Regions from separate parts of the Facklamia sp. P12955 genome, predicted to be linked through region 2. Evidence: a T-box and tRNA genes for the amino acid it is inferred to sense, from the RefSeq annotation. Region 2 holds a T-box; the other holds one or more tRNA genes.

Region 1 (4,894 bases), on a different contig from region 2:
GAAGAAGAGCGATTGGTCTTTATTGGAGATTATATTGATCGTGGCTATGATAGTTTAGCTGTTTTAAACCGTGTATGGCAACTTCAAAAAGAAAAGAATGCCCTCTGTTTAAGAGGGAACCACGAATCCATGCTCTTAAATTTTTTGCGAAGCCCGCATAATTTTTTTAATCATTACATTATGAATGGTGGAGTAGCGACTATTTGTCAGTTATTAAATATTCCTGAAGAGAAAGTCGTAAAATCACAAGCCAGACGACTAGCTCGTCAAATTAAACAGACTTATCCTAAGCTGGAAACTTGGTTAGAGGGTCTCCCTTATTATTTTGAATATGGAGAATTCATTATTGTTCATGCTGGTGTAGATTTGTCGCTTGAAAACTGGAAAAACACTTCTGATCACGATTTTCTGTGGATTAGAGACAGCTTTCATCAAACAAAGAATTCTACCGGTAAACAAATTATTTTTGGGCACACTCCAACTATGGTGCTTCATCAGAATTACTATAATTCCAATGTTTGGCGTAAAGATATGAAATGGGGAATTGATGGTGGTTGTGTCTTTGGAGGAGAACTGCATGCTATGAAAGTTAGTAAAACGGCAGTAATTCAGATATATTCCGTCCCAGTTTTAGAAGGAGAATGATAGGATGAATAATGAAAACAATCAAGCAAATATTATCAAATCCATTAGCAACGAATTAAATATAGAAGTCAATCAAATTAATGCGGTTCTTAATTTATTGGAGGAAGGGAATACAATCCCTTTTATTTCACGTTACCGTAAAGAAATGACTGGGTCTCTAGATGAGGTTCAAATCTATGATATCGATAAACAGTATCAGTATGCTTTAAATCTCCATCAACGCAAAGAGGATGTCTTAAAAGCGATTGAGGAACAAGGGAAGCTGGATGCTGACCTTCAAGAAAATATTGAACAGGCACAGACATTACAACAAGTAGAAGACTTATATCGTCCCTTTAAGAAAAAACGTCGGACTAAAGCGATGGTGGCTATTGAGAATGGTTTAGAACCTTTAGCAAGTTGGATGCTAACTAATAAAGACTTAGATGTTCCACTGGAGCAAGAGGCCGAAAAATATCTTAACGAGTCGGTTTCATCAGTTGACAAAGCACTCGAAGGAGCCCATGAGATTATTGCTCAAGAAATATCGGATCGAGCAGATTTCCGAGAATTTATTCGAAAATATACAAAATATAATGCCTATTGGACCACTACTTTAAAAGAGCAAGACATTGACGAACGTGGAGTTTATCAAATGTATTACGATTTCCAAGAAAAACTAATGAAAATTGCTGAATATCGTGTCTTAGCCTCCAATCGTGGTGAAAAAGAAGGGGTTCTTTCAGTTAAAATCCAAGTAGATGAGGAACCGGCGCTTCAGTATATAGAAAAGCATATTCTAGATGAAGAACTGCCTAACCAACAAAAAGAGCGGATTGAGTTAGCAATTAAAGATGCCTATAAACGGTTTATTCAGCCGGCAATTGAGCGTGAAATTAGGAGTGAACAAACTGAAAGGGCAGATCGCCATGCGATTGCTATTTTTGGAGAGAACTTACGTCATTTACTTTTACAGCCTCCAATGAAGGGCTTTCGCGTACTCGGATTAGACCCTGCTTATCGTACGGGGTGCAAATTGGCGATTATTTCAGAAACTGGTCGTGTGCTAGATAAGGGTGTAATCTATCCGCATCCACCTGCAACTGACTATAAGCGCCAACAAGCAGCGACTATTTTAAAGTCAATGATTGAACAACATCAAGTTGATGTTATTGCTATTGGTAACGGAACAGCAAGTAGAGAATCTGAAGTCTTTGTAAGTGAAGTAGTTAAGCAGATTGACCGGTCTATTCGGTTTATAGTTGTTAATGAGGCAGGCGCTTCTGTATATTCAGCTAGTAAAATAGCTCGTGAAGAATTTCCTGATTATCAAGTAGAAGAAAGAAGTGCAGTTTCTATCGCAAGAAGATTGCAAGATCCTCTAGCAGAGTTGATAAAAATTGATCCGAAATCAATGGGAGTCGGACAATACCAGCACGATGTTAGCCAAAATTTATTGGCAGATGAATTGGATTTTGTCGTTAATATGACAGTCAATCAGGTAGGAGTCGACATTAATACTGCTAGTATTCAATTATTAGAACGTGTATCTGGAATGACCCATGCAACAGCTAAGAATGTGATTCTTTTAAGAGATGAGATTGGTAGGTTTGAGGATCGAAAACAGATTAAAAAAGTGAAACGCATGGGACCAAAAACCTATGAACAAGCTGTTGGTTTCTTACGCATTATAAAAGGAACAAACCCTCTAGATCAGACCTCTATTCACCCAGAATCATACGCAATTGCAGAACGGATTCTAGAAGATAATGGCTTGTCTTTAGATGAAATAGGTCAAGTAGAAAGCAGTCAAATTTTAAAATCTTTAGACACCCAGCAGATTGCTCAAACTTATCAAATTGGAAAAGAAACAGCCAAGGATATCTTGGAAGGCTTGATAAATCCTAGTCAAGATATTCGAGATGGTCAGGATGCGCCTATTTTAAGAGACGATGTTTTGAAGCTGGAAGACTTAGAGGAAAATATGCAGTTACAGGGTGTTGTAAGAAATGTTGTCGACTTTGGCGTTTTTGTTGATATTGGAGTTAAACAGGATGGACTTATCCATATATCTAAATTAAGTTCACCAAAAGGTCGATTCATTAAGCATCCTTCTGAGCTAGTAGCCGTGGGAGATATTGTTGAAGTAGAAGTAATTTCTATTGATCGTGAACGGTCACGCATTGGATTAAAACTAATAAATCCTAAATAAAAGTTGACATAAGCGCTGCCGATTCGTTACAATATATACTATCGTTATTGATAGAGCGGTCGTGGCGGAATGGCAGACGCGCCAGCTTGAGGGGCTGGTATCCTTAAGGATGTGGAAGTTCGAGTCTTCTCGGCCGCATTAGGATTTTGGTTATGGAAGTTATAATAAAAGTTGATATTTTGTGATTATTTAAGTGGTATTTATTCGGTGTTTATATCGGATGGATACCACTTCTTTCTTTTTAAAATTAAGAATTCTAGTTAATGATCTAAGTTCTTTCAAACTAATCTACTTATTAACATAAAAATGAAATAGAATGCCTTTTATCAATCTTATTCGATATTTAGCATACTTATGAATGACTAAAATTCTACATCGAACGTTAGTAATTAAGTCACAATTTCCTTCAAGCATTCAAATGTTTAAAAATAACATATCAGCTATAATACTATTGAGTAAAACGATTAAAAAAATTAATGAAAACCATTAATTTACCTTATAGTTTGTGTTAATCTTAACAAGTAGCGACAAATTATCTTGGAAGGAGTGAACCTTTATATGAAAGTTATTTATTTATTTATTAACAGGTCTACTTCAGCTGTTTCTAATTAAGAAAGGAATTATTTAATGAATTTTTCAGATATTGTTGTAACACTTAGAGATTATTTATGGGATTATGTTCTTTTATATGCTTTTATTGGAATCGGATTATTTATGACTGTTCGTTTGGGTTTCCCGCAGTTTTCACGTGTTTTTCCTGCTCTGAAACGTATGATATCAGATATTATAAAGGGTAAATCAGCCAAAGAAGGTGGTATGACTCCTTTTCAATCTTTAGCTACAGCCGTTGCGGCTCAAGTAGGGACTGGCAATATAGTAGGGATTGCAACTGCTATTATTGGTGGCGGTCCGGGAGCGGCATTTTGGATGTTGGTTTCTGGCTTTTTAGGAATGTCTACAATGTTTGCTGAAGCTACCATGTCTCAAGTATTTAGGGAGAGGGAAGTTTCAGATGGTACGTTAGTTGGAGGACCTGCGTACTATATTAAAAATGGTTTAAAGCAAAAGTGGCTAGCATATATTTTTGCTGTTTTGTGCATTGTTGCACTTGGATTAGTTGGTATTATGGTTCAGGCTAACTCTATTATTTCGTCAATGAATACGGCTTTTGGTTTAAATCAATTCTTGATAGCCTGTGTTTTAATAGTGGTGGTTGGCTGGATCCTTATTGGAGGAATGGAGCGGATTGGTAAATTTTCTGAGCGTGTTGTTCCTACTATGGCCATATCATATGTTTTAGTGGCATTATTAATTATGATTTTAAACATTGATCAATTGATACCCACTATCAAGTTGATTATTAATAGCGCTTTCAATCCTCAAGCGATAGCTGGAGGAGCGCTAGGAATCAGTGTTCAGCAAGCAATGCGATATGGGTTAGCTAGAGGTTTATTTTCAAATGAGGCCGGAATGGGATCAACCCCCCATTCTCATGCAGTAGCTGTGACTTCACATCCTGCTGAACAAGGCTTTATTGCCATGATTGGTGTTTTTATATGTACTTTTATTATTTGTGTGGCAACGGTCATGATAAATCTTTTAACAGGGGCTTATTCCATTGAAACAATCCAAGCTATGACACCTCAAGCTTTAGGTGAGTATGGTCAAATCATGACACAAACTGCTTTCCAAATTCAATTTGGAAAAATTGGAGAGTCATTCTTAGCCATCGCCTTATCAAGCTTTTCCTTAACTACAATTGTTGGTTGGTTTTTCTTTGCAGAGTCCAATGTTAAATTTATCTTTGATAATGGGAAAATCATTCATTCTTTTAAGTTAGTTGCTTTGATGGCAATTGCCATGGGTTATTTTGCAAGTCCTGGTGTAGTTTGGGATATTGCTGACTTATCAATGGGGCTAATGGCTTTACCTAATATAATTGCTCTAATCTTTTTGTCAGGTAAAACAGCAGAAGTCCTGAAAGATTATGACAAACAAGTTCAAATCGATGCAGAACATCTATCATGGGATTATAAATACGAAAAGGCTCACTAAACA
Region 2 (18,753 bases):
CTGAATTCTTTGAACAAATGGCGCATGGAATGGAAGAAGAAGGCTTCGCAGGTGTCGATATTAATATGGGCTGTCCAGCACCTAACGTCTTTAAACATGGTCGTGGGTCTGGTTTAATTTTAAGACCACAACTAGCTGCTCAATTAATCCAAGCCAGTAAAAAAGCAAACCTTCCTATTTCAGTCAAAACGCGTTTAGGCCATCATCAAGTGGAAGAATATAAAGAATGGCTGAAGCATTTATTTGAACAAGGTATTGCCAACCTCTCCATACACTTAAGAACAAAAACAGAAATGTCTAAAGTGCCCGCTCATTGGGAACTAATTGGGGAGATTAAAAATTTGCGTGACCAATACGCCCCACATACCCTCTTAACTGTAAATGGAGATATTGCTGATCGGCAACAAGGAATGGAGTTATACAATACTTATGAGATGGACGGTATTATGATTGGCCGCGGTGTTTTTCAAAATCCATTTGCTTTTGAAAAAGAACCTCGTCATCATTCTGCTAAAGAATTGATTGATCTTTTTCGCTATCATTTGGATCTCTTTGATTATTACGATCTCCACCCTTTCCCTGCTTTAAGAAGGTCTTTTAAAATCTATTTAAGAGAATTCAAAGGAGCACACGAATTAAGAGTCCAACTAATGGAAGCAGAGGATTCCATCCAAGCGCGTGAAATACTCATTGCTTTTGAAAAACAACACTTATTATAGAAAACACCTAACTAACAGCTTTTTATAGTTATAAACAGCTTATCATTCCAAACCGACATTAAAAATGTTAAACTAAACTCAAAGGAAGGTGGCTTATATGTCAAAAAAAAAATGGATAGTAATCGCTTTTGCACTTGTTTTAATTGTCGCTTCTAGCTTATCGAAAGTTTATAATGAACCCGCTGATATTACCTACAGTGAAAAATGGGCGAATGAAAGACTAAACTCCTTGCTAGGCATTGGACAAGATTATATAGAAGAAATTCGAGAAGATGGCTCTGTAGATCAACGTATTCTAGTTATCCCTATTGAAGGAGTGATTGGAATAGCGTCTCCTACTTATGATCAGCAACTTATTATGGATACCATCGAACAGATTCGAACGGATGAATCTATTAAGGCTGTTTTATTCGAATTAAATACTCCAGGTGGAGGAGTATACGAAACCCGTGAAGCTTATGACTTATTTAAGGAAGTGATTGCCGAAAGAAAGATTCCTGTTTATGCTTCTATGGGGCAAGTAGCCGCATCAGGTGGCTTCTATTATGCCATGTTAGCCGATAAAGTTTATGCTACTCCTGAAACAATCACTGGCTCAATTGGAGTAATTATGTCTGGTTACAATATGAGAGAGCTTTATGACAAAATAGGTGTTGAACCCTATGTTTTTAAATCTGGAAAAATGAAGGATTTAGGCTCGAGTGCACGTAAAATGACTAAGGAAGAAGAGGAAGTATTCCAAGAATATATTGTTGAAGCCTTTGATCGTTTCGTTCAAGTGGTTGTCGATGGTCGTGATATGTCAGAAGAACGGGTGCGTGAGCTAGCAGATGGTCGTATTTATACCGCCAAGCAAGCTAAAGAAAACGGCTTGGTTGATGATATTCTATACTATCGTCAAGTAATCGATCTTATTCGCGAAGAAAATGACTTAGCAAATGCTCAAGTTTTTGAAAAAGCAGCCCCTCAAGACCAATTTGCCTCATTCTTCCCTACATTTATGAAATCAGAAGATAATTATGCAAAACAATTTGATCAAGTTCTTAACCGTGTAAAAGAAGAAGTTCTTCCTCAGATTGAGTACCGCTGGGAAGGTGGTAAGTAATATGACATCAGTTAAATTAGATAAAGAAGAACTTAAGACGCTTTTAAATCATTCAAAAGAAGAAAAAAAAGATTCAACTAAAGTTATTGAAGAAGTTCCCCAAGATAGTACAGTCATTATTGAAGAGCAAACGGACCACTCTAAGGACAACAATATAACAAAAAATAACTCGTCTTCTTTAAATTCTAGTCAAGCAAATCATTCCGGACTCAATCCATTCAGCAATCATGCAGCAAGAGAGGAAGCTTTCAAAGAGACTAAGCAGTCTGACATTGATCCTATTCAAATGAAAATTGCTGACCAACAACTGAGAGAAAATGGCTACGACTATCTTCCTAAGGAGGTTTATGCTGGGTTCTGGCTTCGTTTAGCAGCTTATATGGTAGATTACCTATTCATTCTTCTCCTGACTAACCTTATAACGAACATTGTAGGAGAAATGAATAAAGACTTATTGTGGGGTGTTTTACCTATGTTCTTTAACTTAGCTGTATTTTGCCTTTACTTTTTCCTAATGACTTTCGGTCTGAATGGCCAAACACCCGGAAAAATTTTATTTAATTTAAGAGTTGTGCCGATTAATACCCAATCGAATAAATTAAATATATCCACTTTATTAATGCGTGAATTTTTTGGTCGTGTTATTTTCTACTATGTACCATTTATTGCCGTCATCCTTATCTTCACAAGCAAACATCAGCACCCATTAGATATGCTGACTGATACGACAGTGATTAATGAACGTTATCTAACTGCCTTTGCTAAGTGGAAACTCGTTTAAAACAAATAAAAATCACTACGCTATCTTTAGCGTAGTGATTTTTTATGTTAACGAATTTCTACATTCTCTGCCTTTTCTAAAGCTTTAATCACTTGATCCATTGCCTTTGTCACTTCTTCATCTTTTAAAGTTTTATCTGGATTTTGGAAAGTTAAGTGATAAGCTAAAGATTGTTTATCTGCTGCTATATTCTCGCCAGTATATCGGTCGAATAATTCGACATTTTTCAAATTATCTCCAGCATTTTCATAGATTAAATCTACCAAGCTTTGGTGACTGGTTGATCGATCTACTAAAAGAGCGATATCACGAGAAGTTGATGGATATTTTGCTAAAGGGGTCTGTAGCAATAAGTCTCTGTTAAATCCTACTAAAGCCTCAAAATCTAATTCCGCAAAGAAAGTCTCCTTATCTAAGTCAAACTCTTGCGATAATTGGGGATGTAATTGCCCAATAAAACCAATTTTTTGACCGTCTAATAAGATATTGGCTGTTTGTCCTGGATGCATAAAGTCTAAATTTTCCATACGTTCAAATGATAAATGATTTCCTAAACGTAATTGGTCCATAATTTGTTCAACGATACCTTTGAGATCGTAAAAATCATAATTTTGACTTGCACTTTCCCAATTGGATGGACTCTTTTCACCAGAAACAAAGAAGCTAAGCATTTCTTTTTCTTCAGGTTGACGGTTCCTTTCAGTCGCTAAGAAAACTTTGCCCATTTCATAGAAAGCTATGGTCTTATTGTGACGGGCTTTATTGTAGCGAGCAATCTCCAAGAAAGACGGTAACATTGATTGTCTTAAGAGTGATCTTTCCTCAGACATTGGTAAAAGTAATGAAACATAGCGATCTTTATTTGCATTTAATTTTGCAAACTCAGGTGAGATTAGAACATAAGACACTGTTTCATTTAAGCCTAACCCTTCAGCTAAAGAGCGTGTTGCTCTTTTTAATTTTTGTCGGCTATCTAATTGGGCGGGACGATTAGGAACCGCAGGTAGAGTAACAGGAATTTGATCATAGCCATAAATACGAGCCACTTCTTCTAAAATATCAGCTGGAATAGTAATATCCCAACGACGTGGGGGAATCGATACTCTCATCTGGTCATTTTCAAAAGCGACTCCAAAACCTAAGCGGTCAAAAATGGCTTGAAGCTGCGATTGATTCACTTGAATGCCTAATTTTTCTTCAATCATTTGCATAGGCAGTTCTACCACTTGATCATGCACATCATCGGCTTTTACTTCTAAGACTCCCTTTTCGATTTTACCCTGTGTTAATTGCGCCATCAAAATAGCAGCTTGGTCCCCTGCTTCTGAAAGAGTTGCTGGATTAATTCCTTTTTCAAAGCGGGCAGATGATTCTGATCTTAAGCCAAGACGTCGAGAAGTTGAACGAATGGCCTGAGGGTTAAAAACAGCTGTTTCTAATAAGACATTTTGCGTCTTTTCGGTTACATGGCTATCTAGCCCACCCATGACACCTGCTAGAGCAATTGGTTGATCGTCAGAAGTAATCACTATATCTTTTTCTGTTAGATTTCTTTCGATTTCGTCTAAAGTCGTAAGCTTTTCATTTTCTTTGGCATAGCGCACACCAATCTTTTTGCCTGGTAATTGATCCAAATCAAAAGCATGCATAGGTTGACCATATAGCATCAAATAGTAATTGGTCACATCCACTAGGTTATTAATAGGACGAATATTAGCTTTCATCAAACGGCTTTGCATTTGAATCGGGCTTGGCTTTACTTGAATGCTTTTCAACACTCTTAACTGATAGTGACTACTTAAATCATGTTCTGTCATATCCAATTCTAAATTTTGTAATTCATCAATTGAAACTAATTGACTTTCACTGATTTTTAAAGCTTCAAAATGTGGAGTCTGAGAAACAATCGCTCCCACCTCGTGAGCTACTCCACGCATCGATAAAGCATCTGCACGATTAGGTGTAATGGATAATTCTAAAATCGGATCATCAAGCTCCATGTATTCAACGATATTTTGACCGATTGGAGCATCCTCTGCTAAAAGATATATGCCATCCACAAATTCCTTCGGTACCACCTTATCAGCAAATCCCAACTCTTGTAATGAACATAGCATTCCTTGAGAAACTTGACCTCTAAGTTTTGACTCTTTGATTCTAAAATCTCCAGGTAAAATACAGCCTTCTAAAGCAGTGATTACTTTAGCACCTTGCTTAACATTAGACGCACCACATACGATTTGCTTTTTGCCGTAATCTGCTACATTGACTTGAGCAATTTTTAAATGATCGGAATCAGGATGGTCCTCTAATTCTTCAACTAATCCAACTACTAGAGGACCTTGAATAGAATCGGCCAGATTTTCGACTCCTTCAATTTCAATACCCGTTCGAGACATTTTCTCTGCTAATTCCTCGGCAGGCATTTTATTTAAATCTAATAATTCATTTAACCAATTATATGAAACATACATTAGTTTTGACCTCCTTTGAATTGTGTCAAGAAGCGTAAATCATTTTGGTAAAAATGACGGATGTCATCAACGTTATGCTTTAACATGGCTACACGGTCAATTCCCACACCAAATGCAAAGCCGCTATATTTATTTGAATCAATGCCTGACATTTCTAGTACATTTGGATGAACGAGTCCTGCTCCTAAGACTTCAATCCATCCGGTACCTTTACAAATACCACAACCTTGCCCTCCGCATTTGAAACAGGACACATCCACTTCAACAGAAGGCTCTGTGAATGAGAAGAAGGAAGGTCTTAATCGAATCTCACGTTCTTCGCCAAAGAAGGCTTTAGCAAATTGTAAGAGCGTTCCTTTCAGATCTGCCATAGTAATCTTTTCAGCAACTACTAAGCCTTCCATTTGATGAAACTGATGAGAATGAGTCGCATCATCATTATCTCTTCTAAAAACCTTCCCGGGTGAAACCATCTTTAAAGGGCCATCTTTTTCAAAGTCATGCTTTTCCATTGTCCGAGCTTGCACAGGCGAAGTGTGTGTTCTTAATAAAACTTCTTCAGAGATATAAAAGGTATCTTGCATATCCCGAGCAGGATGATTTTTAGGCAAATTCATTTTTTCAAAGTTATAAGAGTCTAACTCTACTTCTGGTCCTTCAATAATTTGATAACCCATCCCTAAGAAAAGATCTTCTAATTCTTCACGCGTTTGAGTTAATAAGTGGCGACTACCAAAGTTCTGCCGTCTTCCAGGCAAGCTAATATCGATTGTTTCACTAGCCAGTTGAGCAGCTAATTCTTTCTGCTTTACTTGCTCTTGTTTTTTCTCAATATGGTCATTAAACGATTGATGGAATTGATTAATTAGCTGACCTAAAATCGGCTTTTCATCTTTTTCTAAATCTTTCATTTGTTTTGAAATTTGCGTCAATTCACCTTTTTTACCGGTATATTTCACGCGAATATCCTGAATCATTTTACTTGATTCCGCTTGCTTGATTTCTTCAATTGCCTTTGCAACTAAACCATCGACTTGTTCTTTAATGACTTGTAATTTATCATTCATCATAATCCTCCTAGCAATTAGCACTTTAATATTCCATCCAACAAAAATAGCCCGTCCCTAAAAGGGACGCGCTACCGTGGTACCACCCTTATTCTTGAAAAATTTCAAGCACTCAAATCATTGTTAACCCCAATGAAGGTATCTTTTTCTAGTTTCAAACTATTTAAGGATCGACTCCTAGGATGAAAATAATTGAAAAGTGACATCATCTGCTCTCAGTCGGTGACAAATTTCCCTGTTTATGTACCTTTCAATTAGGTCCTAATCATAGTCTTTAGTTATCTTTATCAAGTATAGCCTGTAAATAGTTTTTCGTCAATCTTGCTCTTTAGTGAAAAGTCATTTCACCCTCACTATTCGCTAAATCCAATGGTCTGCTCTTTCTTATATAGAGAGGCTTTTAGCCACCTTTTTAAACCTTCTACTAATTCGCATACAGCTGATTGCTTATCCATTAAAGTCACAATTAATGACTCGCCATAGCGTGGGATATCTAAAGTAGCGCCACACATATGTTTTAAAATTATATCTTTTTCTTTGTCTGATAAATCAGTGATTTCTAATGCATTCTTTAAAGCGATACGTGGATGCTCATAATTATGGCCTTTTCCGCCTACGCAATCCTTTGAGCAAGAATCGTAGAAAAACAAATCGTGCAGAAGGGCTGCTCTGGCTGTAGCGATCGCATCGAGCTTAAAACGTTTAGCCCAAAGGTATGAACGATAAGACACTGAAATAGAATGTGCTAAACGATTGGTATATTTATGATGGACAAATTTTTCTAGAGATTGAACTTTTTCATTCTCCATCAAATCTTTAACAATTGCCACATATTCTTGGTTATCTTGCCAAGCTATTGCCATTTATCCACGTCCCTTCTTTAATCTAACTCTAGTATACTCCGCAAATATGAAATTTATGTAAATTCTATGTAAAAGTTTAATAAAGCTAATATTTATTAACTAATTCGACCATTGTTTCCAGGCAAACATTAAAATACCTGCTGCTATAGATACATTAAGGGATTCTGCTTTTCCTGGCATAGGTATAAAGACTGATTTATCTGCTTTTTCCATCCAAAAAGGCCCAACACCTTGCCCTTCATTGCCCAAAACCAAGACACAGTGGTTAGCGATTAATTTACGATAATCTTCAGCTTCTTGATTGACGGCTGTACAGTAAAGAGGAAGTTCACTCGCTTGAATGGCTTTAAATATTTGAGCGTTTGAAGCTTCATAGATAGGCAAGTGCCATAAAGATCCTTGACTCGCTCTTATGACTTTATCATTGTAGAGGTCTACACAACCTTCAGCTAAGAATACACCATCAAAACCTGCTGCATCAGCGGTTCGAATCATGGTTCCTAAATTGCCCGGGTCTTGTACCCCGTCACATAAAAGATAGTGGCTACCATTTATATTTTCTTTAGCTAAATTACTTTCTTTTTTCTTAATGACAGCCATCACTCCTTGGGTATGTTGAGTGAGTGCGACTGTCTTCATCACTTCTTCACTTAAAATCAACACTTCGATTTGAGCTTGTTTGATTTGTTCAATAGTCTGTATATGATTTTCATGATAACTTGGCGTCATTAAAACTACTTCAATGGCTGCTTGATAAGTGATGGCTTCTTCAATAAGATGTTCACCCTCGATTAAATAAGTTTCTGTCTTTTTGCGATTCTTAGCTAAATGCAATTTGCGGTAGTCTTTTATTCTTTGATTTTGCTTTGATTGAATAATTTCCATAATATTTCACCTTTTTTCTTCATGAATTGAAGGTTACTTGAATATATAAAAAAAAGCAAACTTTCTAGCAAATTGGCTAGAAAGTTTGCTTAAATGGTCAATTAGCGTGTTAAGCGATAGATAGATTCTGCATAAATAGCAGTAGCTCTTAATAAGTCATCCATCGCAAGGAACTCATTGGCTTGATGCATAGTATCAATTGAATCTGGGAATAAGACACCAAATGAAACTCCACGCTCCATTAAGCGGCCATAAGTTCCTCCACCAATTGTTTTTTCATAAACTTCATTGCCAGTTTGTTTAGCATATACATCCAGTAAAGTTTTAACCATTGGATCTTCTGGTGAAAGATAATGAGGGTCTTTATTACCATTCATTTCCACTTTCACTGCTAAGTTAGCAACATTTTTGATAATAGCTGATTGAATTTGATCTTTGTCGGTTCCTTTAGGGTATCTAAAGTTAGCATCTACTAATCCACCTTCAGCATCATCAAAATTGATAATACCAATATTCATAGACAAGGCTCCCATAATATCATCGACTATAGCGACACCGATTTTTTCACCTTCAAAATCAAGGTGTAACTTATCGCCTACTAGAGTTAAGAAGTCATTGGCTTCTTTTTTATCAAATGTATACTTACTTAAGAAAGCAGCTAAGTAAGTTCCCGCATTATGGCCTTTTTCTGGAGTAGATCCGTGAGCCGCCTTACCTGTTAGTTCAAAACGTAATTGACCAGACGCTTGGGAAACTTTACCTGATACAGGTTGATCTTCTAAAAAGGCTTGGAAATCAGCTTTTATTTGGTCTGCTTGATCAGTTTTTACACTCGCATAAGCTTCTTGAGGAACCATATTTGCACGAAGACCTGCATGGAAATCAAGCAATTTATGATTAGCTTCCACTGTTTGCTTAGCATCAAATTTAAATTGAGCAGAAACATTTCCTTTTTCACCGTTGATAATCGGGAATTGCGCATCTGGTGAAAAACCATAGTCTGGCATTTTTTCAACTTTAGCATAATGATCCATACACATCCAGCCAGATTCTTCATCTGTTCCAACAATCAGATGAATCTTTTGATTAAACTCTGCGCCTAATTCACGTAATAATTTAATGGCAAAGTAAGCACCAATTGTTGGTCCTTTATCATCAGAAGAACCACGCGCATAAATGCGTCCATCTTTGATTACTGGCTCATAAGGGTCAGTGTCCCAACCAGTTCCTTCAGGAACAACATCCAGGTGACCTAAAATACCTAAGGTTTGATCGCCTTCTCCAATTTCAACACGGCCCACCAAAGGCCCAAATTGCTTCGTTTCAAAACCATCTTCTTGGGCCATTTTTAAGAATTCTTCTAAAGCTTTTTTAGGTCCAGGTCCAACAGGAGCCTCTGCTGTTGCTAAATCATCTTCACGAACTGAACGAATGCGAATCATCCGAAAAAGATCTTCTAATAAGTCTTCTTGACGTTTAGTGACTTCATCTAACCAATTAATATTGTCTAAATTTTCCATCTTTCTACCTCCATAAAATATAGAATTTCAAAATCATTCTGACTTTAATAAACTATTGCCATCAAATGAATCCGTTCCCATTATATCATATAAACTTATCCAACCCTATATCTCTACTTTAAATTTAAGTCTTTTTTTTAATAAGACTTTTTCTCTGAGAATAGCATTTTTACTATTCATAACCCAATGGCTTTAGAGCTTCTATTTCAGCTTGAGTTAATTGACGATAATCTCCAAGAGCTAAGTCATCTTCAAGCTGGAGAGGTCCCATTGATAAACGGTGAAGTTGAAGAACTTCCATCTGACAAGCTTGAAACATTCTTTTTACTTGGTGAAATTTACCCTCACTAATGGAAACGCGAATTTTAGATAGACTCTTTTCAAAATCTACTTCATCAATCCATAATTGAGCGGGTTTACTTATAAATTCTCCTAAATCCAAGCCTGCTTTAAACGCTGCTACCGTTTCTTTCGTAACATTTCCTTCAATTAAAGCTTGATAGGTTTTATAAACTTGTTTTTTTGGAGAAGTTAACTGATGAGCCATTTGACCATTATTGGTAATTAATAAGAGACCAGTGGTGTCAATATCTAGTCTCCCTACCGGAAAGAGATCAAAACGATAATCATCCGGATGTAGACAATCGATAACCGTATCATGGTGTCCGTCTTCAGTGGCAGAGATAACGCCTTGCGGTTTATTCAAGAGCCAATAGATGAACTTGTGGTAAATAATTTGTTGTCCATCAACTTCTATCAAGTCCTTGTTTTCGTCTACTTGAAAGTTTGCTTTTATAATTTGTTCACCATTGACTCGAACACTTCCTGTTGAAATTAAAGACTTGACTTCTTTTCTAGAGCCGAAATTCATATGACTTAATAATTTATCTAATCTCATCGGTGGATACTCAATTTCTTTTGTAAATCCGCACGGTAATCACCGATAATAATCGGCAACATACCGAATAGGGCCATAGTCCCACTATAGATAAGAATGGCAATCAAAACGACTATAATGATTTGAACTAAAGTTAAGCCTCGTCCTACTGGATCCATCATCAGATTGATTAAACGATTCCAACCGTAAGTACCAATTGCCATAATGGTTGTCGCAATCACAATGCGCACAATATCACCTACAAAATAACGATCACGAATTTTGATTACACGCCAAATCTTCATCCACATTAAAACAGCAGCCACAGCAAAGCCAAAGAAGGTCGCCAGTAAAGCACCGTGAGCTTGGAATAACGCTACCATTGGAAATTGTAGAACAAGCTTAATTGCTAAACCTACCAGTAAATAAGTGATTGCAAACCGACGATAATCCATTGATTGAAGAATGGTTGCAAAAACAGTATATGCTCCTAATACAATAGCTGTAAATGATCCTGTCGTTAATAAACCCGGTCCTGCAGAAATACCTGCTGGATAGAAGAAAGGATAGACATTGTCAGCTATAATCGCCATTCCGATTGAGGCTGGCAGCATGATAAAGGTGAATAAAAGAACAATATTTTTGATTAATTCACTGGTTTTATTAATATTTCCTTCAGCGTACTTACTTGAAACAGCTGGGATTGATGAAGCCGCAATAGCTACAGCAAATGATACAATAATCATCACTAATTTATTAACATCTAAGCTCATCGCTCCAAATAATTCAGCAATTTCTGAATTTAATAACACACTGGTACGAACAAGGATTTGTTTAAAGGTATAGGTATCAATATTTTGTGCAAAAATTATACCTGAGCCAAGCAAGATGAAAGGAATCGAATCACGTAGCATAATTTTTAGGCTATCCATGAAATCGATATCCATCTTATTTAAGGATGTCTCTTTAATACTTTTCATTTTTCGATTATGAATAATATAAGCACCAACCAAGAAGAGCAAGGCAATTAAGGCTCCAACAAAGGCTGCAAAAGTTGAATGAGCAACCGCGTCTGTAATCGATCCCTCGTAAACCATCATAATCAGGTAAGTAGCACCTAAGATATAAAGAACTCGCATAATTTGTTCCAGAACCTCAGAAAGGGCTAGCGGTATCATTTGACTATAACCTTGGAAATATCCTTTAAATAGGCTTAAAGTAGGTAAAATCAAGAGAGCCGGTGCTAATGAACGAACGACAATGATTGCCGCTTCTTGGTTATCTGTTGGTGAATTAGCTACTAATACAGGTGCGATTAAATAAAAGATTGCAGCAATTAAGATACCTGAGAAGGCCATAATTCCCAGTGAATATTTAAAGAGCTTGTCGACCACTTTAAATTCTTTCTTAGTGCTGTAAAAGGCTATCTGCTTAGCAACCGCCGCAGGAAAACCAGCTACTGCAATTGATAAGAAAAATACGTATGGATTATATCCAACAGCATAAAGAGAGTTTGCTTGAGAATATTCTGCCCCTAGCCAAGCTGCCCATGGAATAATATATAAAGCCCCAATAATTCGGGATAGTATTTGTCCCATTGACAACCAAGCAGCACCAGCAACAAATTTAGATTTATCTTCAGAATGGCCTTGTTCACTCAGTTCTTGCTGAGCTTTTTCTGCTTCAAAAAGATTAGCATCTAAGGTGTCTTCAAGAAGGACATCCGTTAAAATTGGCGCTTCGTAATAAGAAGTTTTTTGCGAAATTTCTTCTGCAATGGACTCTTCTTCAGATAAATTATCCCTATCCTTGGGTTTTTCTTCTTCATTTATTGACTCTTGGTCATCATTATTAATGATTGCAGCTTGTTCATTTTCATCAGACGATTCCTGTTCAAGAATCGCATCTAAAGGCGCTTGTTTTTCAGTTGGTGTCTCTTTTTCTCCTTCAACTTCACTGTCTTTATCATCATGATTTTGAACCGTTTGTAGCATTTGACTGGTTGACTGCTTGGTTTTCTCTAACAGCTTTGTAGAATTAGCTGCAATTTTAGCCCAGGCATTGCGTGAATTGACTTTAACCTTATCTAATAAATTAGATCCTTTTTTAGGAGTTATTTGCTCTTGTTTATAATGATCTTCAGGCAAGATGTCCCATGCTAAAGCTTCTATTTCTTCATCATTATACATTTGAGTTTGCGATGACTTTTGCGATTCTAAATCTTTTTCATCAGAAGAACTTTCATTGGTCTTGGAATTGAAATTGACTTTAGAAAAAGCAGGTTCGACAGAGGAAGAATTCTGCTCTTCTTGAGATTGACGATTGTTACTATCTTGAGTCTTTTCTTGCGATAAAGATTGTGACTCAAACTCCTTATCTTCCCTCCCTTCGTCTATATTTTCAGCTGGTGAACTTTCTGCCGATTCCCCATCAGTCAATGCTTCCTCAAGAGAATTTGAACTACTCTTTAAACTTGAATTAGGAGTTTGAGAGAGACTTTCAGTTTCAGCTTGACTATTATCCTCAATATCTTCAGCTGGATGGCTATTATTAATTACGTCCAATTCGTTAAGAGACTCTTGTTCTAGACTAACTGCTTCCTCACTCGCTAAAGAATTATCAATCAATGCTTCGTCTGAATCATAGGATTCAACTTCAAAAGTATTGGTGTTGAGAGACTCATGCACAACTTCTTCATCTTCTCGTTCTTCAGAAGTAAGGGGTTCAAATTCATCACGCGTTGAAAAAACTATCTGGAAAACTCTTTGAAAGAATCCAGGTCTAACATTAGCAGCCCGCTTGTTTCGATGCTCTTTTCTTAGGCTTTCCTCAATCGATCGATACTGGAAGGGGTTCTCATTTTCATTTCCATGACCATCTTGTTTTTCAAAATCATGACGAGTAAAAAGATCTGGTTCTATTTCTAATTCCAGTGTTTCCTTAAGATGATTAGCTGGATCTTTCATAATTTCAACTTTTTGAGTTAACTGTGAGAATTCCCTTTCTTTATCAGTATCCTCAATTGAACTTAGAGAACTAACTTCAATTTGATTGTCTGCGATTTCTTCCTCGGCTTCAATTACTTCCTCTGAGTTATCTTCAAATTGCTCAAGTAATTCTCCTGCTTGTTCTTCAGTAGGTTGATTGTTAATGGCTGACTCTTTTTCATTTTCTGTCAATTGATGATCTACTAAATTTTCGATCGGTTGATTTGTATTAGGATCAGCTTTTATCTCTCGGTCAAAATAATCTGAATCCATTGGCCGAGGATTAGGATGTCTCAGTTTTTCGAGATCTTCTTCTGTAAATTCTAGTGTATCAAAACGGTCGTAATCATTTTTAAATCCCTGATTTTTATCATCAAATTGATTATCAGACACTTACTACACCCCTTTTATTGATATTTCGTCTCTAATATAACATGTATCTATATCAAGAACGATTTCTTAGCACTTTAACTAGTTAGCCACTATGTTAACCAAACGGTTAGGAATAGCAATGATTTTACGAACTGTTTTACCATCCAACTCTTTTTTTATGCTTGCTTCTGCAAGAGCTAACTCTTCCATAGCCTCTTTTTCTAAATCCAAAGCTATATCGAGTTTTGCTTTAACTTTACCGTTAATTTGGATGACAATTTCAACAACTTCATCTTTAATGAGTGACTCATCATATTCTGGCCAGCTTGCTTCTGATAATGATTCAGAGTGCCCTAATTTTTGCCACAACTCTTCCATTAAGTGCGGTGCAATTGGAGCTAACAACTGAACAAAGCCTTTGGCATATTTCTTAGGCAATACATCGACGCTTCTAGCTTCATTTAAGAAAATCATTAGTTGAGAAATAGCTGTATTAAAATGTAACTGCTCAAAATCTTCTGTCACTTTTTTGACTGTTTGATGGTAAATCTTAGTCAATTGATCATCTTCAGACTCTTGAATAGCTGAACTTATTTGACCCGTCGTTTCCTCAATAAATAAACGCCATACGCGATCCAAGAAACGTCTTGAACCTTCCAAGCCATTTTCTGACCAAGCGATCGATGCGTCTAAGGGGCCCATGAACATTTCATATACTCTCAATGTATCTGCGCCATATTCATTAACTACATCGTCTGGATTAACCACATTTCCCTTCGATTTAGACATTTTTTCATTGTTTTCACCCAAAATCATTCCTTGATTGTAGAGTTTTTGGAAAGGTTCTTTAGTAGGAACGACCCCCAAATCATAAAGAAACTTATGCCAAAAACGGGCATAAAGAAGATGTAAAACAGCATGTTCCGCTCCACCTATATAGAGATCGACATTTTGCCATTTGTTTAATGCCTTTTCAGAAGCAATCGCTTCAGTATTATTTGGATCCATGTAACGTAAAAAATACCAGGAAGAACCTGCCCATTGTGGCATAGTATTTGTTTCTCTTCGGCCCTTCATGCCTGTTTTGGGATCTTCAACTTCCAGCCAATCTTTAACATTGGCTAATGGAGATTCGCCTGTTCCAGAAGGTTTAATGCGGTCTGTCTTAGGTAAAAGTAAAGGTAGTTCTTCTTCAGCAATCGCTGTGCTTGTACCATCTTCCCAATGTATAACTGGAATAGGCTCTCCCCAATATCTTTGTCTAGAGAAGACCCAGTCTCTTAAGCGGAAGTTAACTTTTCTTTGTCCTTTAGCATTAGCTTCTAACCACTCAATCATTTTTTGATTGGCTGCTTCTATGTTCAAACCATCTAAAAATTCAGAATTAATATGCATTCCATCTTCTACATATGCCTCATTTTGAATTCCTTCTTCGGATTTAATCACTTCATATCTTGGTAAATCATATTTTTGTGAGAACTCATAGTCTCTTTGATCATGAGCTGGGACCGCCATGACCGCACCTGTTCCATAAGAAGCCAATACATAGTCTGCAATCCAAATAGGTATCTCTTTAGCTGTTACAGGATGGATGGCGTATGAGCCAGTGAATACACCCGTTTTATCTTTAGCAAGTTCAGTACGGTCTAAATCCGTTTTAATCGAAGCAGCAGCAATATAGCTTTCTATTTCTGTCTTTTGTTCTGGACTCGTTAAGTCTTTAACGAGCTCGTGCTCTGGTGCTAAAACGATATAAGACAAACCAAACAAAGTGTCTGGACGGGTAGTATAAGTTGTAATGATTGAAGGACTATCTTTTACTTCAAAATCAATTAAAGCTCCCTCAGAGCGGCCTATCCAATTGCGTTGCATCTCTTTAACTGAATCCGGCCAATCCAAATCTTCTAAATCATCAAGTAAACGCTGGGCATAGGCTGTAATTTTTAATACCCATTGCTTCATTGGACGACGGACTACAGGGTAACCGCCACGTTCTGACACACCATCTACAATTTCTTCGTTAGCTAATACTGTTCCTAAAGCTTCACACCAATTAACGGTAACATCCGCTTGATAAGCCAATCCTTTTTCATAAAGTTTGGTAAAAATCCATTGAGTCCATTTGTAATAGGATGGATCGGTAGTAGCAAATTCTCGCTCCCAGTCATAAGAGAAGCCTAGAGATTTGATTTGACGTTTAAAGTTGGCGATGTTTTTTGCTGTAAAATCTGCTGGATCGTTACCAGTATCTAAGGCATATTGTTCAGCTGGTAAACCAAAAGCATCCCACCCCATTGGATGAAGAACATCATAACCTTGTGCTCTTTTCATTCTGGCCATAATATCAGTAGCAGTGTAACCTTCTGGATGACCTACGTGTAGTCCTTGACCTGAAGGGTATGGAAACATGTCTAATACATAATATTTTTCTCGGTCTGCTCTATCCTTAGTTTTAAAAGTTTCATTTTTATCCCAATAATCTTGCCACTTTTTCTCAATTACTCGATGCTGATATGTCATATTCTTTTCCTCCAATTATCTAATCTTTTATACAAAAAAGCCCTATGAAATCATCTCAAAGACAACTTCATAGGGCGCAATCGCGCGGTACCACCTATTATTTCATTAGCTGAGAGCTAATGCTCTATGCTTTAACGCAGCAAACGTCTCAAGTTAACACTTTACGCTTAGCTCGAGCATTAAAAGGAAGAGTTCAAAAGCTTTTCAACACTTACTTTCACCAAATGTAAGTTCTCTTTAGATGATCCACAATTTACTAGGTCCTACATTTTTAAATTTTTAAAAATTAATAATTTGTCCGATATAAATGGTTGTTCCACCATTTTTTTCAATCAGATCATTAACATCTAAGCCATTACGACGTGCAATCGCATATAAAGTATCATTAGCCTTTACAACATAAGAACCCGTTGAAACTACTTCATTAGTGCTTTCGTTTGATTCTTCATTAATTGTTTGACTTAAGTTAACCGTTTCAGACTTTAATGGAGTAGAAACAGTTGCTGAAGATTCAATTGAAACGTCATCTTGCTTAATAACTTCTACTTTAGTTTCTAACTTCGTTGCTTGACGAGCTAGGGCTTGACTTGATGAAGTTTTAGTGGAAATATTTAATTTTTGGCCTGGAATAATTAGACTGTTAACTTGTAGATTGTTTGCTTCTAATAAGTTAGCTAATGTTATTCCATGGCGATTTGCAATGGCCCATAAAGAGTCACCTGCTTTTACTATATAATCCCCACTTGTATTTTGTTTAATTTCTTGAGTTTTATCTGTAACTACTAGATTTTCTTTTGGCGTAGATACTGGCTTTTTATTAACAAGATGAGAAGACGCTTCACCCATATTGCTTCCAGGAATTATCAATTTTTGATTGGGATGGATAACAGTATTTAAGTGAATGCCGTTAGCTAATAATAAGTCGTTAATACGCACACCATGCTTTTTCGCAATAGCATATAAAGAATCGCCCGCTTTAATAGTGTAAAGCCCTTTAGTTGTTGAGCTTACAGTGTTCTTATCAACAGGTTCATTCGTATTTTCAACCGGCTTGCTTGCAGAAGGCTTGCTGATAGATAATTTATTTACTTGACTAGTAACTTGAGTTTGACCAGGTATCCTTAAAACTTGATTGGGATGGATAACTGATTGAATCGTCATTCCATTAACTTTTATTAAGTCATCAACATTTACGCCTAATTTCTTGGCTATTTTATAAAATCCGTCACCCGGCTGGACTTTATAGCTTCCATTGGTTGAAACGATTTCACTTGAAACAGTTTCGTCTACAATGCTTGTTTCTGGTGATGTAGTAGGTTTAATTGTAGTGGACTGATTGGGGCCATCAAATTGATCCAATTGATATTGGCTAATTATTTGGTTTAATTTTCCGCCATAGCGTGTATCTGTTGCATAACGTCCAGTTAAATGTTCTGTTGCCTCTTGATACGAAGTTGTATTGGATTTTAAAGCTCCTTGATAATAGCTTTTTCTCCAAGCAGATCCTTCACCAGTTAATACTCTAGCATAATCCAATAATGAATCAGCATAAGAATCATACTTTCTAAAGTTATCTTTAATTTGATAATAAGATCCTGTCCCATCATCTTCTAGAGTATCCATTTCCACTTTTTTATCCTTTTTTCCTGCCTTGACTCCAAACAGATTATAGTTAGGTGCTTGAGCAAGTGTTGAACTTCCCCAGCCGGACTCTAACGCTGCTTGGGCTATCATAACAGAAGCATATAAATCATTTTTAGCAGCAATTTCTTTCGCAGATTGCCCGATACTATTGATAAATTCTTGTGGAGAGAATTTCTTTTGAGATTTCTGAGCATGAACAATGGCATTTTCAGATTGAACTTGTGTTAACACACTTGTTGACAGTAACATTACACCAACATTAATATTGGTGAAAATTTTCTTAAATAGTTTGCGTCTTTGGATTTTTTCTTGCTGACGCATTCTCCGATTTCGCTGTTGAATCATCCTTCAGCCTCCAAATTAAATAAATTTCCATACGGATACATACTGTATTATATGCCATCTCTAATAAAAAATGTTCCTTTATCGTTACTTTTATTGGATTTTTAACATAAGTAACATAAATGAAATATATCAATATTGGTTTGACTACTTTTAATTGAATACATTAGCGAGTATAGTATGAATAAATGGCCACAATATAGAGGAGCGATTTTTTTGAAGTCCTATTTAAAACATATACTCATCCTTTCATTTGTTCTTCTGTCAGGATGTTCTTTCTTAAATGAAAAAAAACTTGAAAATCACTGTTGGCAAGTTACTTTAAATGATTCACTTATTTATCAAGTGGATTTTCAAGATGAGCTTGTTCACTTTCAACTGAATGAAGATAATTTCCTAGAACAAGCCGAACAAGAGTTGGATTTATCTCTACAAGAAACAAGGGATTTGCTGATTGATAAAAAAGAGGAGTTAAATTTTACAGCGCGTTATTATTTAGAAGGAAACTATTTAAATCTTATTCAATCAGCGCACCAAGCAAAGCAATATGAAATAAAGTTTAAGGGTACGACTACCATACTCACTTCCTCAGATGGC

The links. A T-box is a leader RNA that pairs with one kind of tRNA and senses whether it is charged. The one in region 2 lies ahead of leuS (leucine--tRNA ligase), so its partner is inferred to be a tRNA-Leu.
Region 1: it has a tRNA-Leu gene. The T-box ahead of leuS (leucine--tRNA ligase) is inferred to sense a tRNA for this amino acid. The anticodon was not compared.

Annotation. Positions count from the first base shown of each region.
Region 1 is NZ_JBNUPF010000043.1:86-4,979, reverse strand. Features, by position in the region: gene ACQV2G_RS08875 (metallophosphoesterase family protein) at 1-645, shown strand, start outside; gene ACQV2G_RS08870 (Tex family protein) at 650-2,836, shown strand; tRNA gene ACQV2G_RS08865 (tRNA-Leu) at 2,892-2,974, shown strand; gene ACQV2G_RS08860 (alanine/glycine:cation symporter family protein) at 3,464-4,891, shown strand.
Region 2 is NZ_JBNUPF010000004.1:50,155-68,907, reverse strand. Features, by position in the region: gene ACQV2G_RS01895 (tRNA dihydrouridine synthase) at 1-719, shown strand, start outside; gene sppA (signal peptide peptidase SppA) at 817-1,824, shown strand; gene ACQV2G_RS01885 (RDD family protein) at 1,826-2,605, shown strand; gene pheT (phenylalanine--tRNA ligase subunit beta) at 2,653-5,079, opposite strand; gene pheS (phenylalanine--tRNA ligase subunit alpha) at 5,079-6,146, opposite strand; gene ACQV2G_RS01870 (phosphohydrolase) at 6,500-7,009, opposite strand; gene ACQV2G_RS01865 (TrmH family RNA methyltransferase) at 7,109-7,894, opposite strand; gene pepV (dipeptidase PepV) at 7,996-9,414, opposite strand; gene ACQV2G_RS01855 (pseudouridine synthase) at 9,587-10,312, opposite strand; gene ACQV2G_RS01850 (polysaccharide biosynthesis C-terminal domain-containing protein) at 10,309-13,671, opposite strand; gene leuS (leucine--tRNA ligase) at 13,750-16,170, opposite strand; T-box leader at 16,238-16,451, opposite strand; gene ACQV2G_RS01840 (LysM peptidoglycan-binding domain-containing protein) at 16,450-18,159, opposite strand; gene ACQV2G_RS01835 (hypothetical protein) at 18,373-18,753, shown strand, end outside.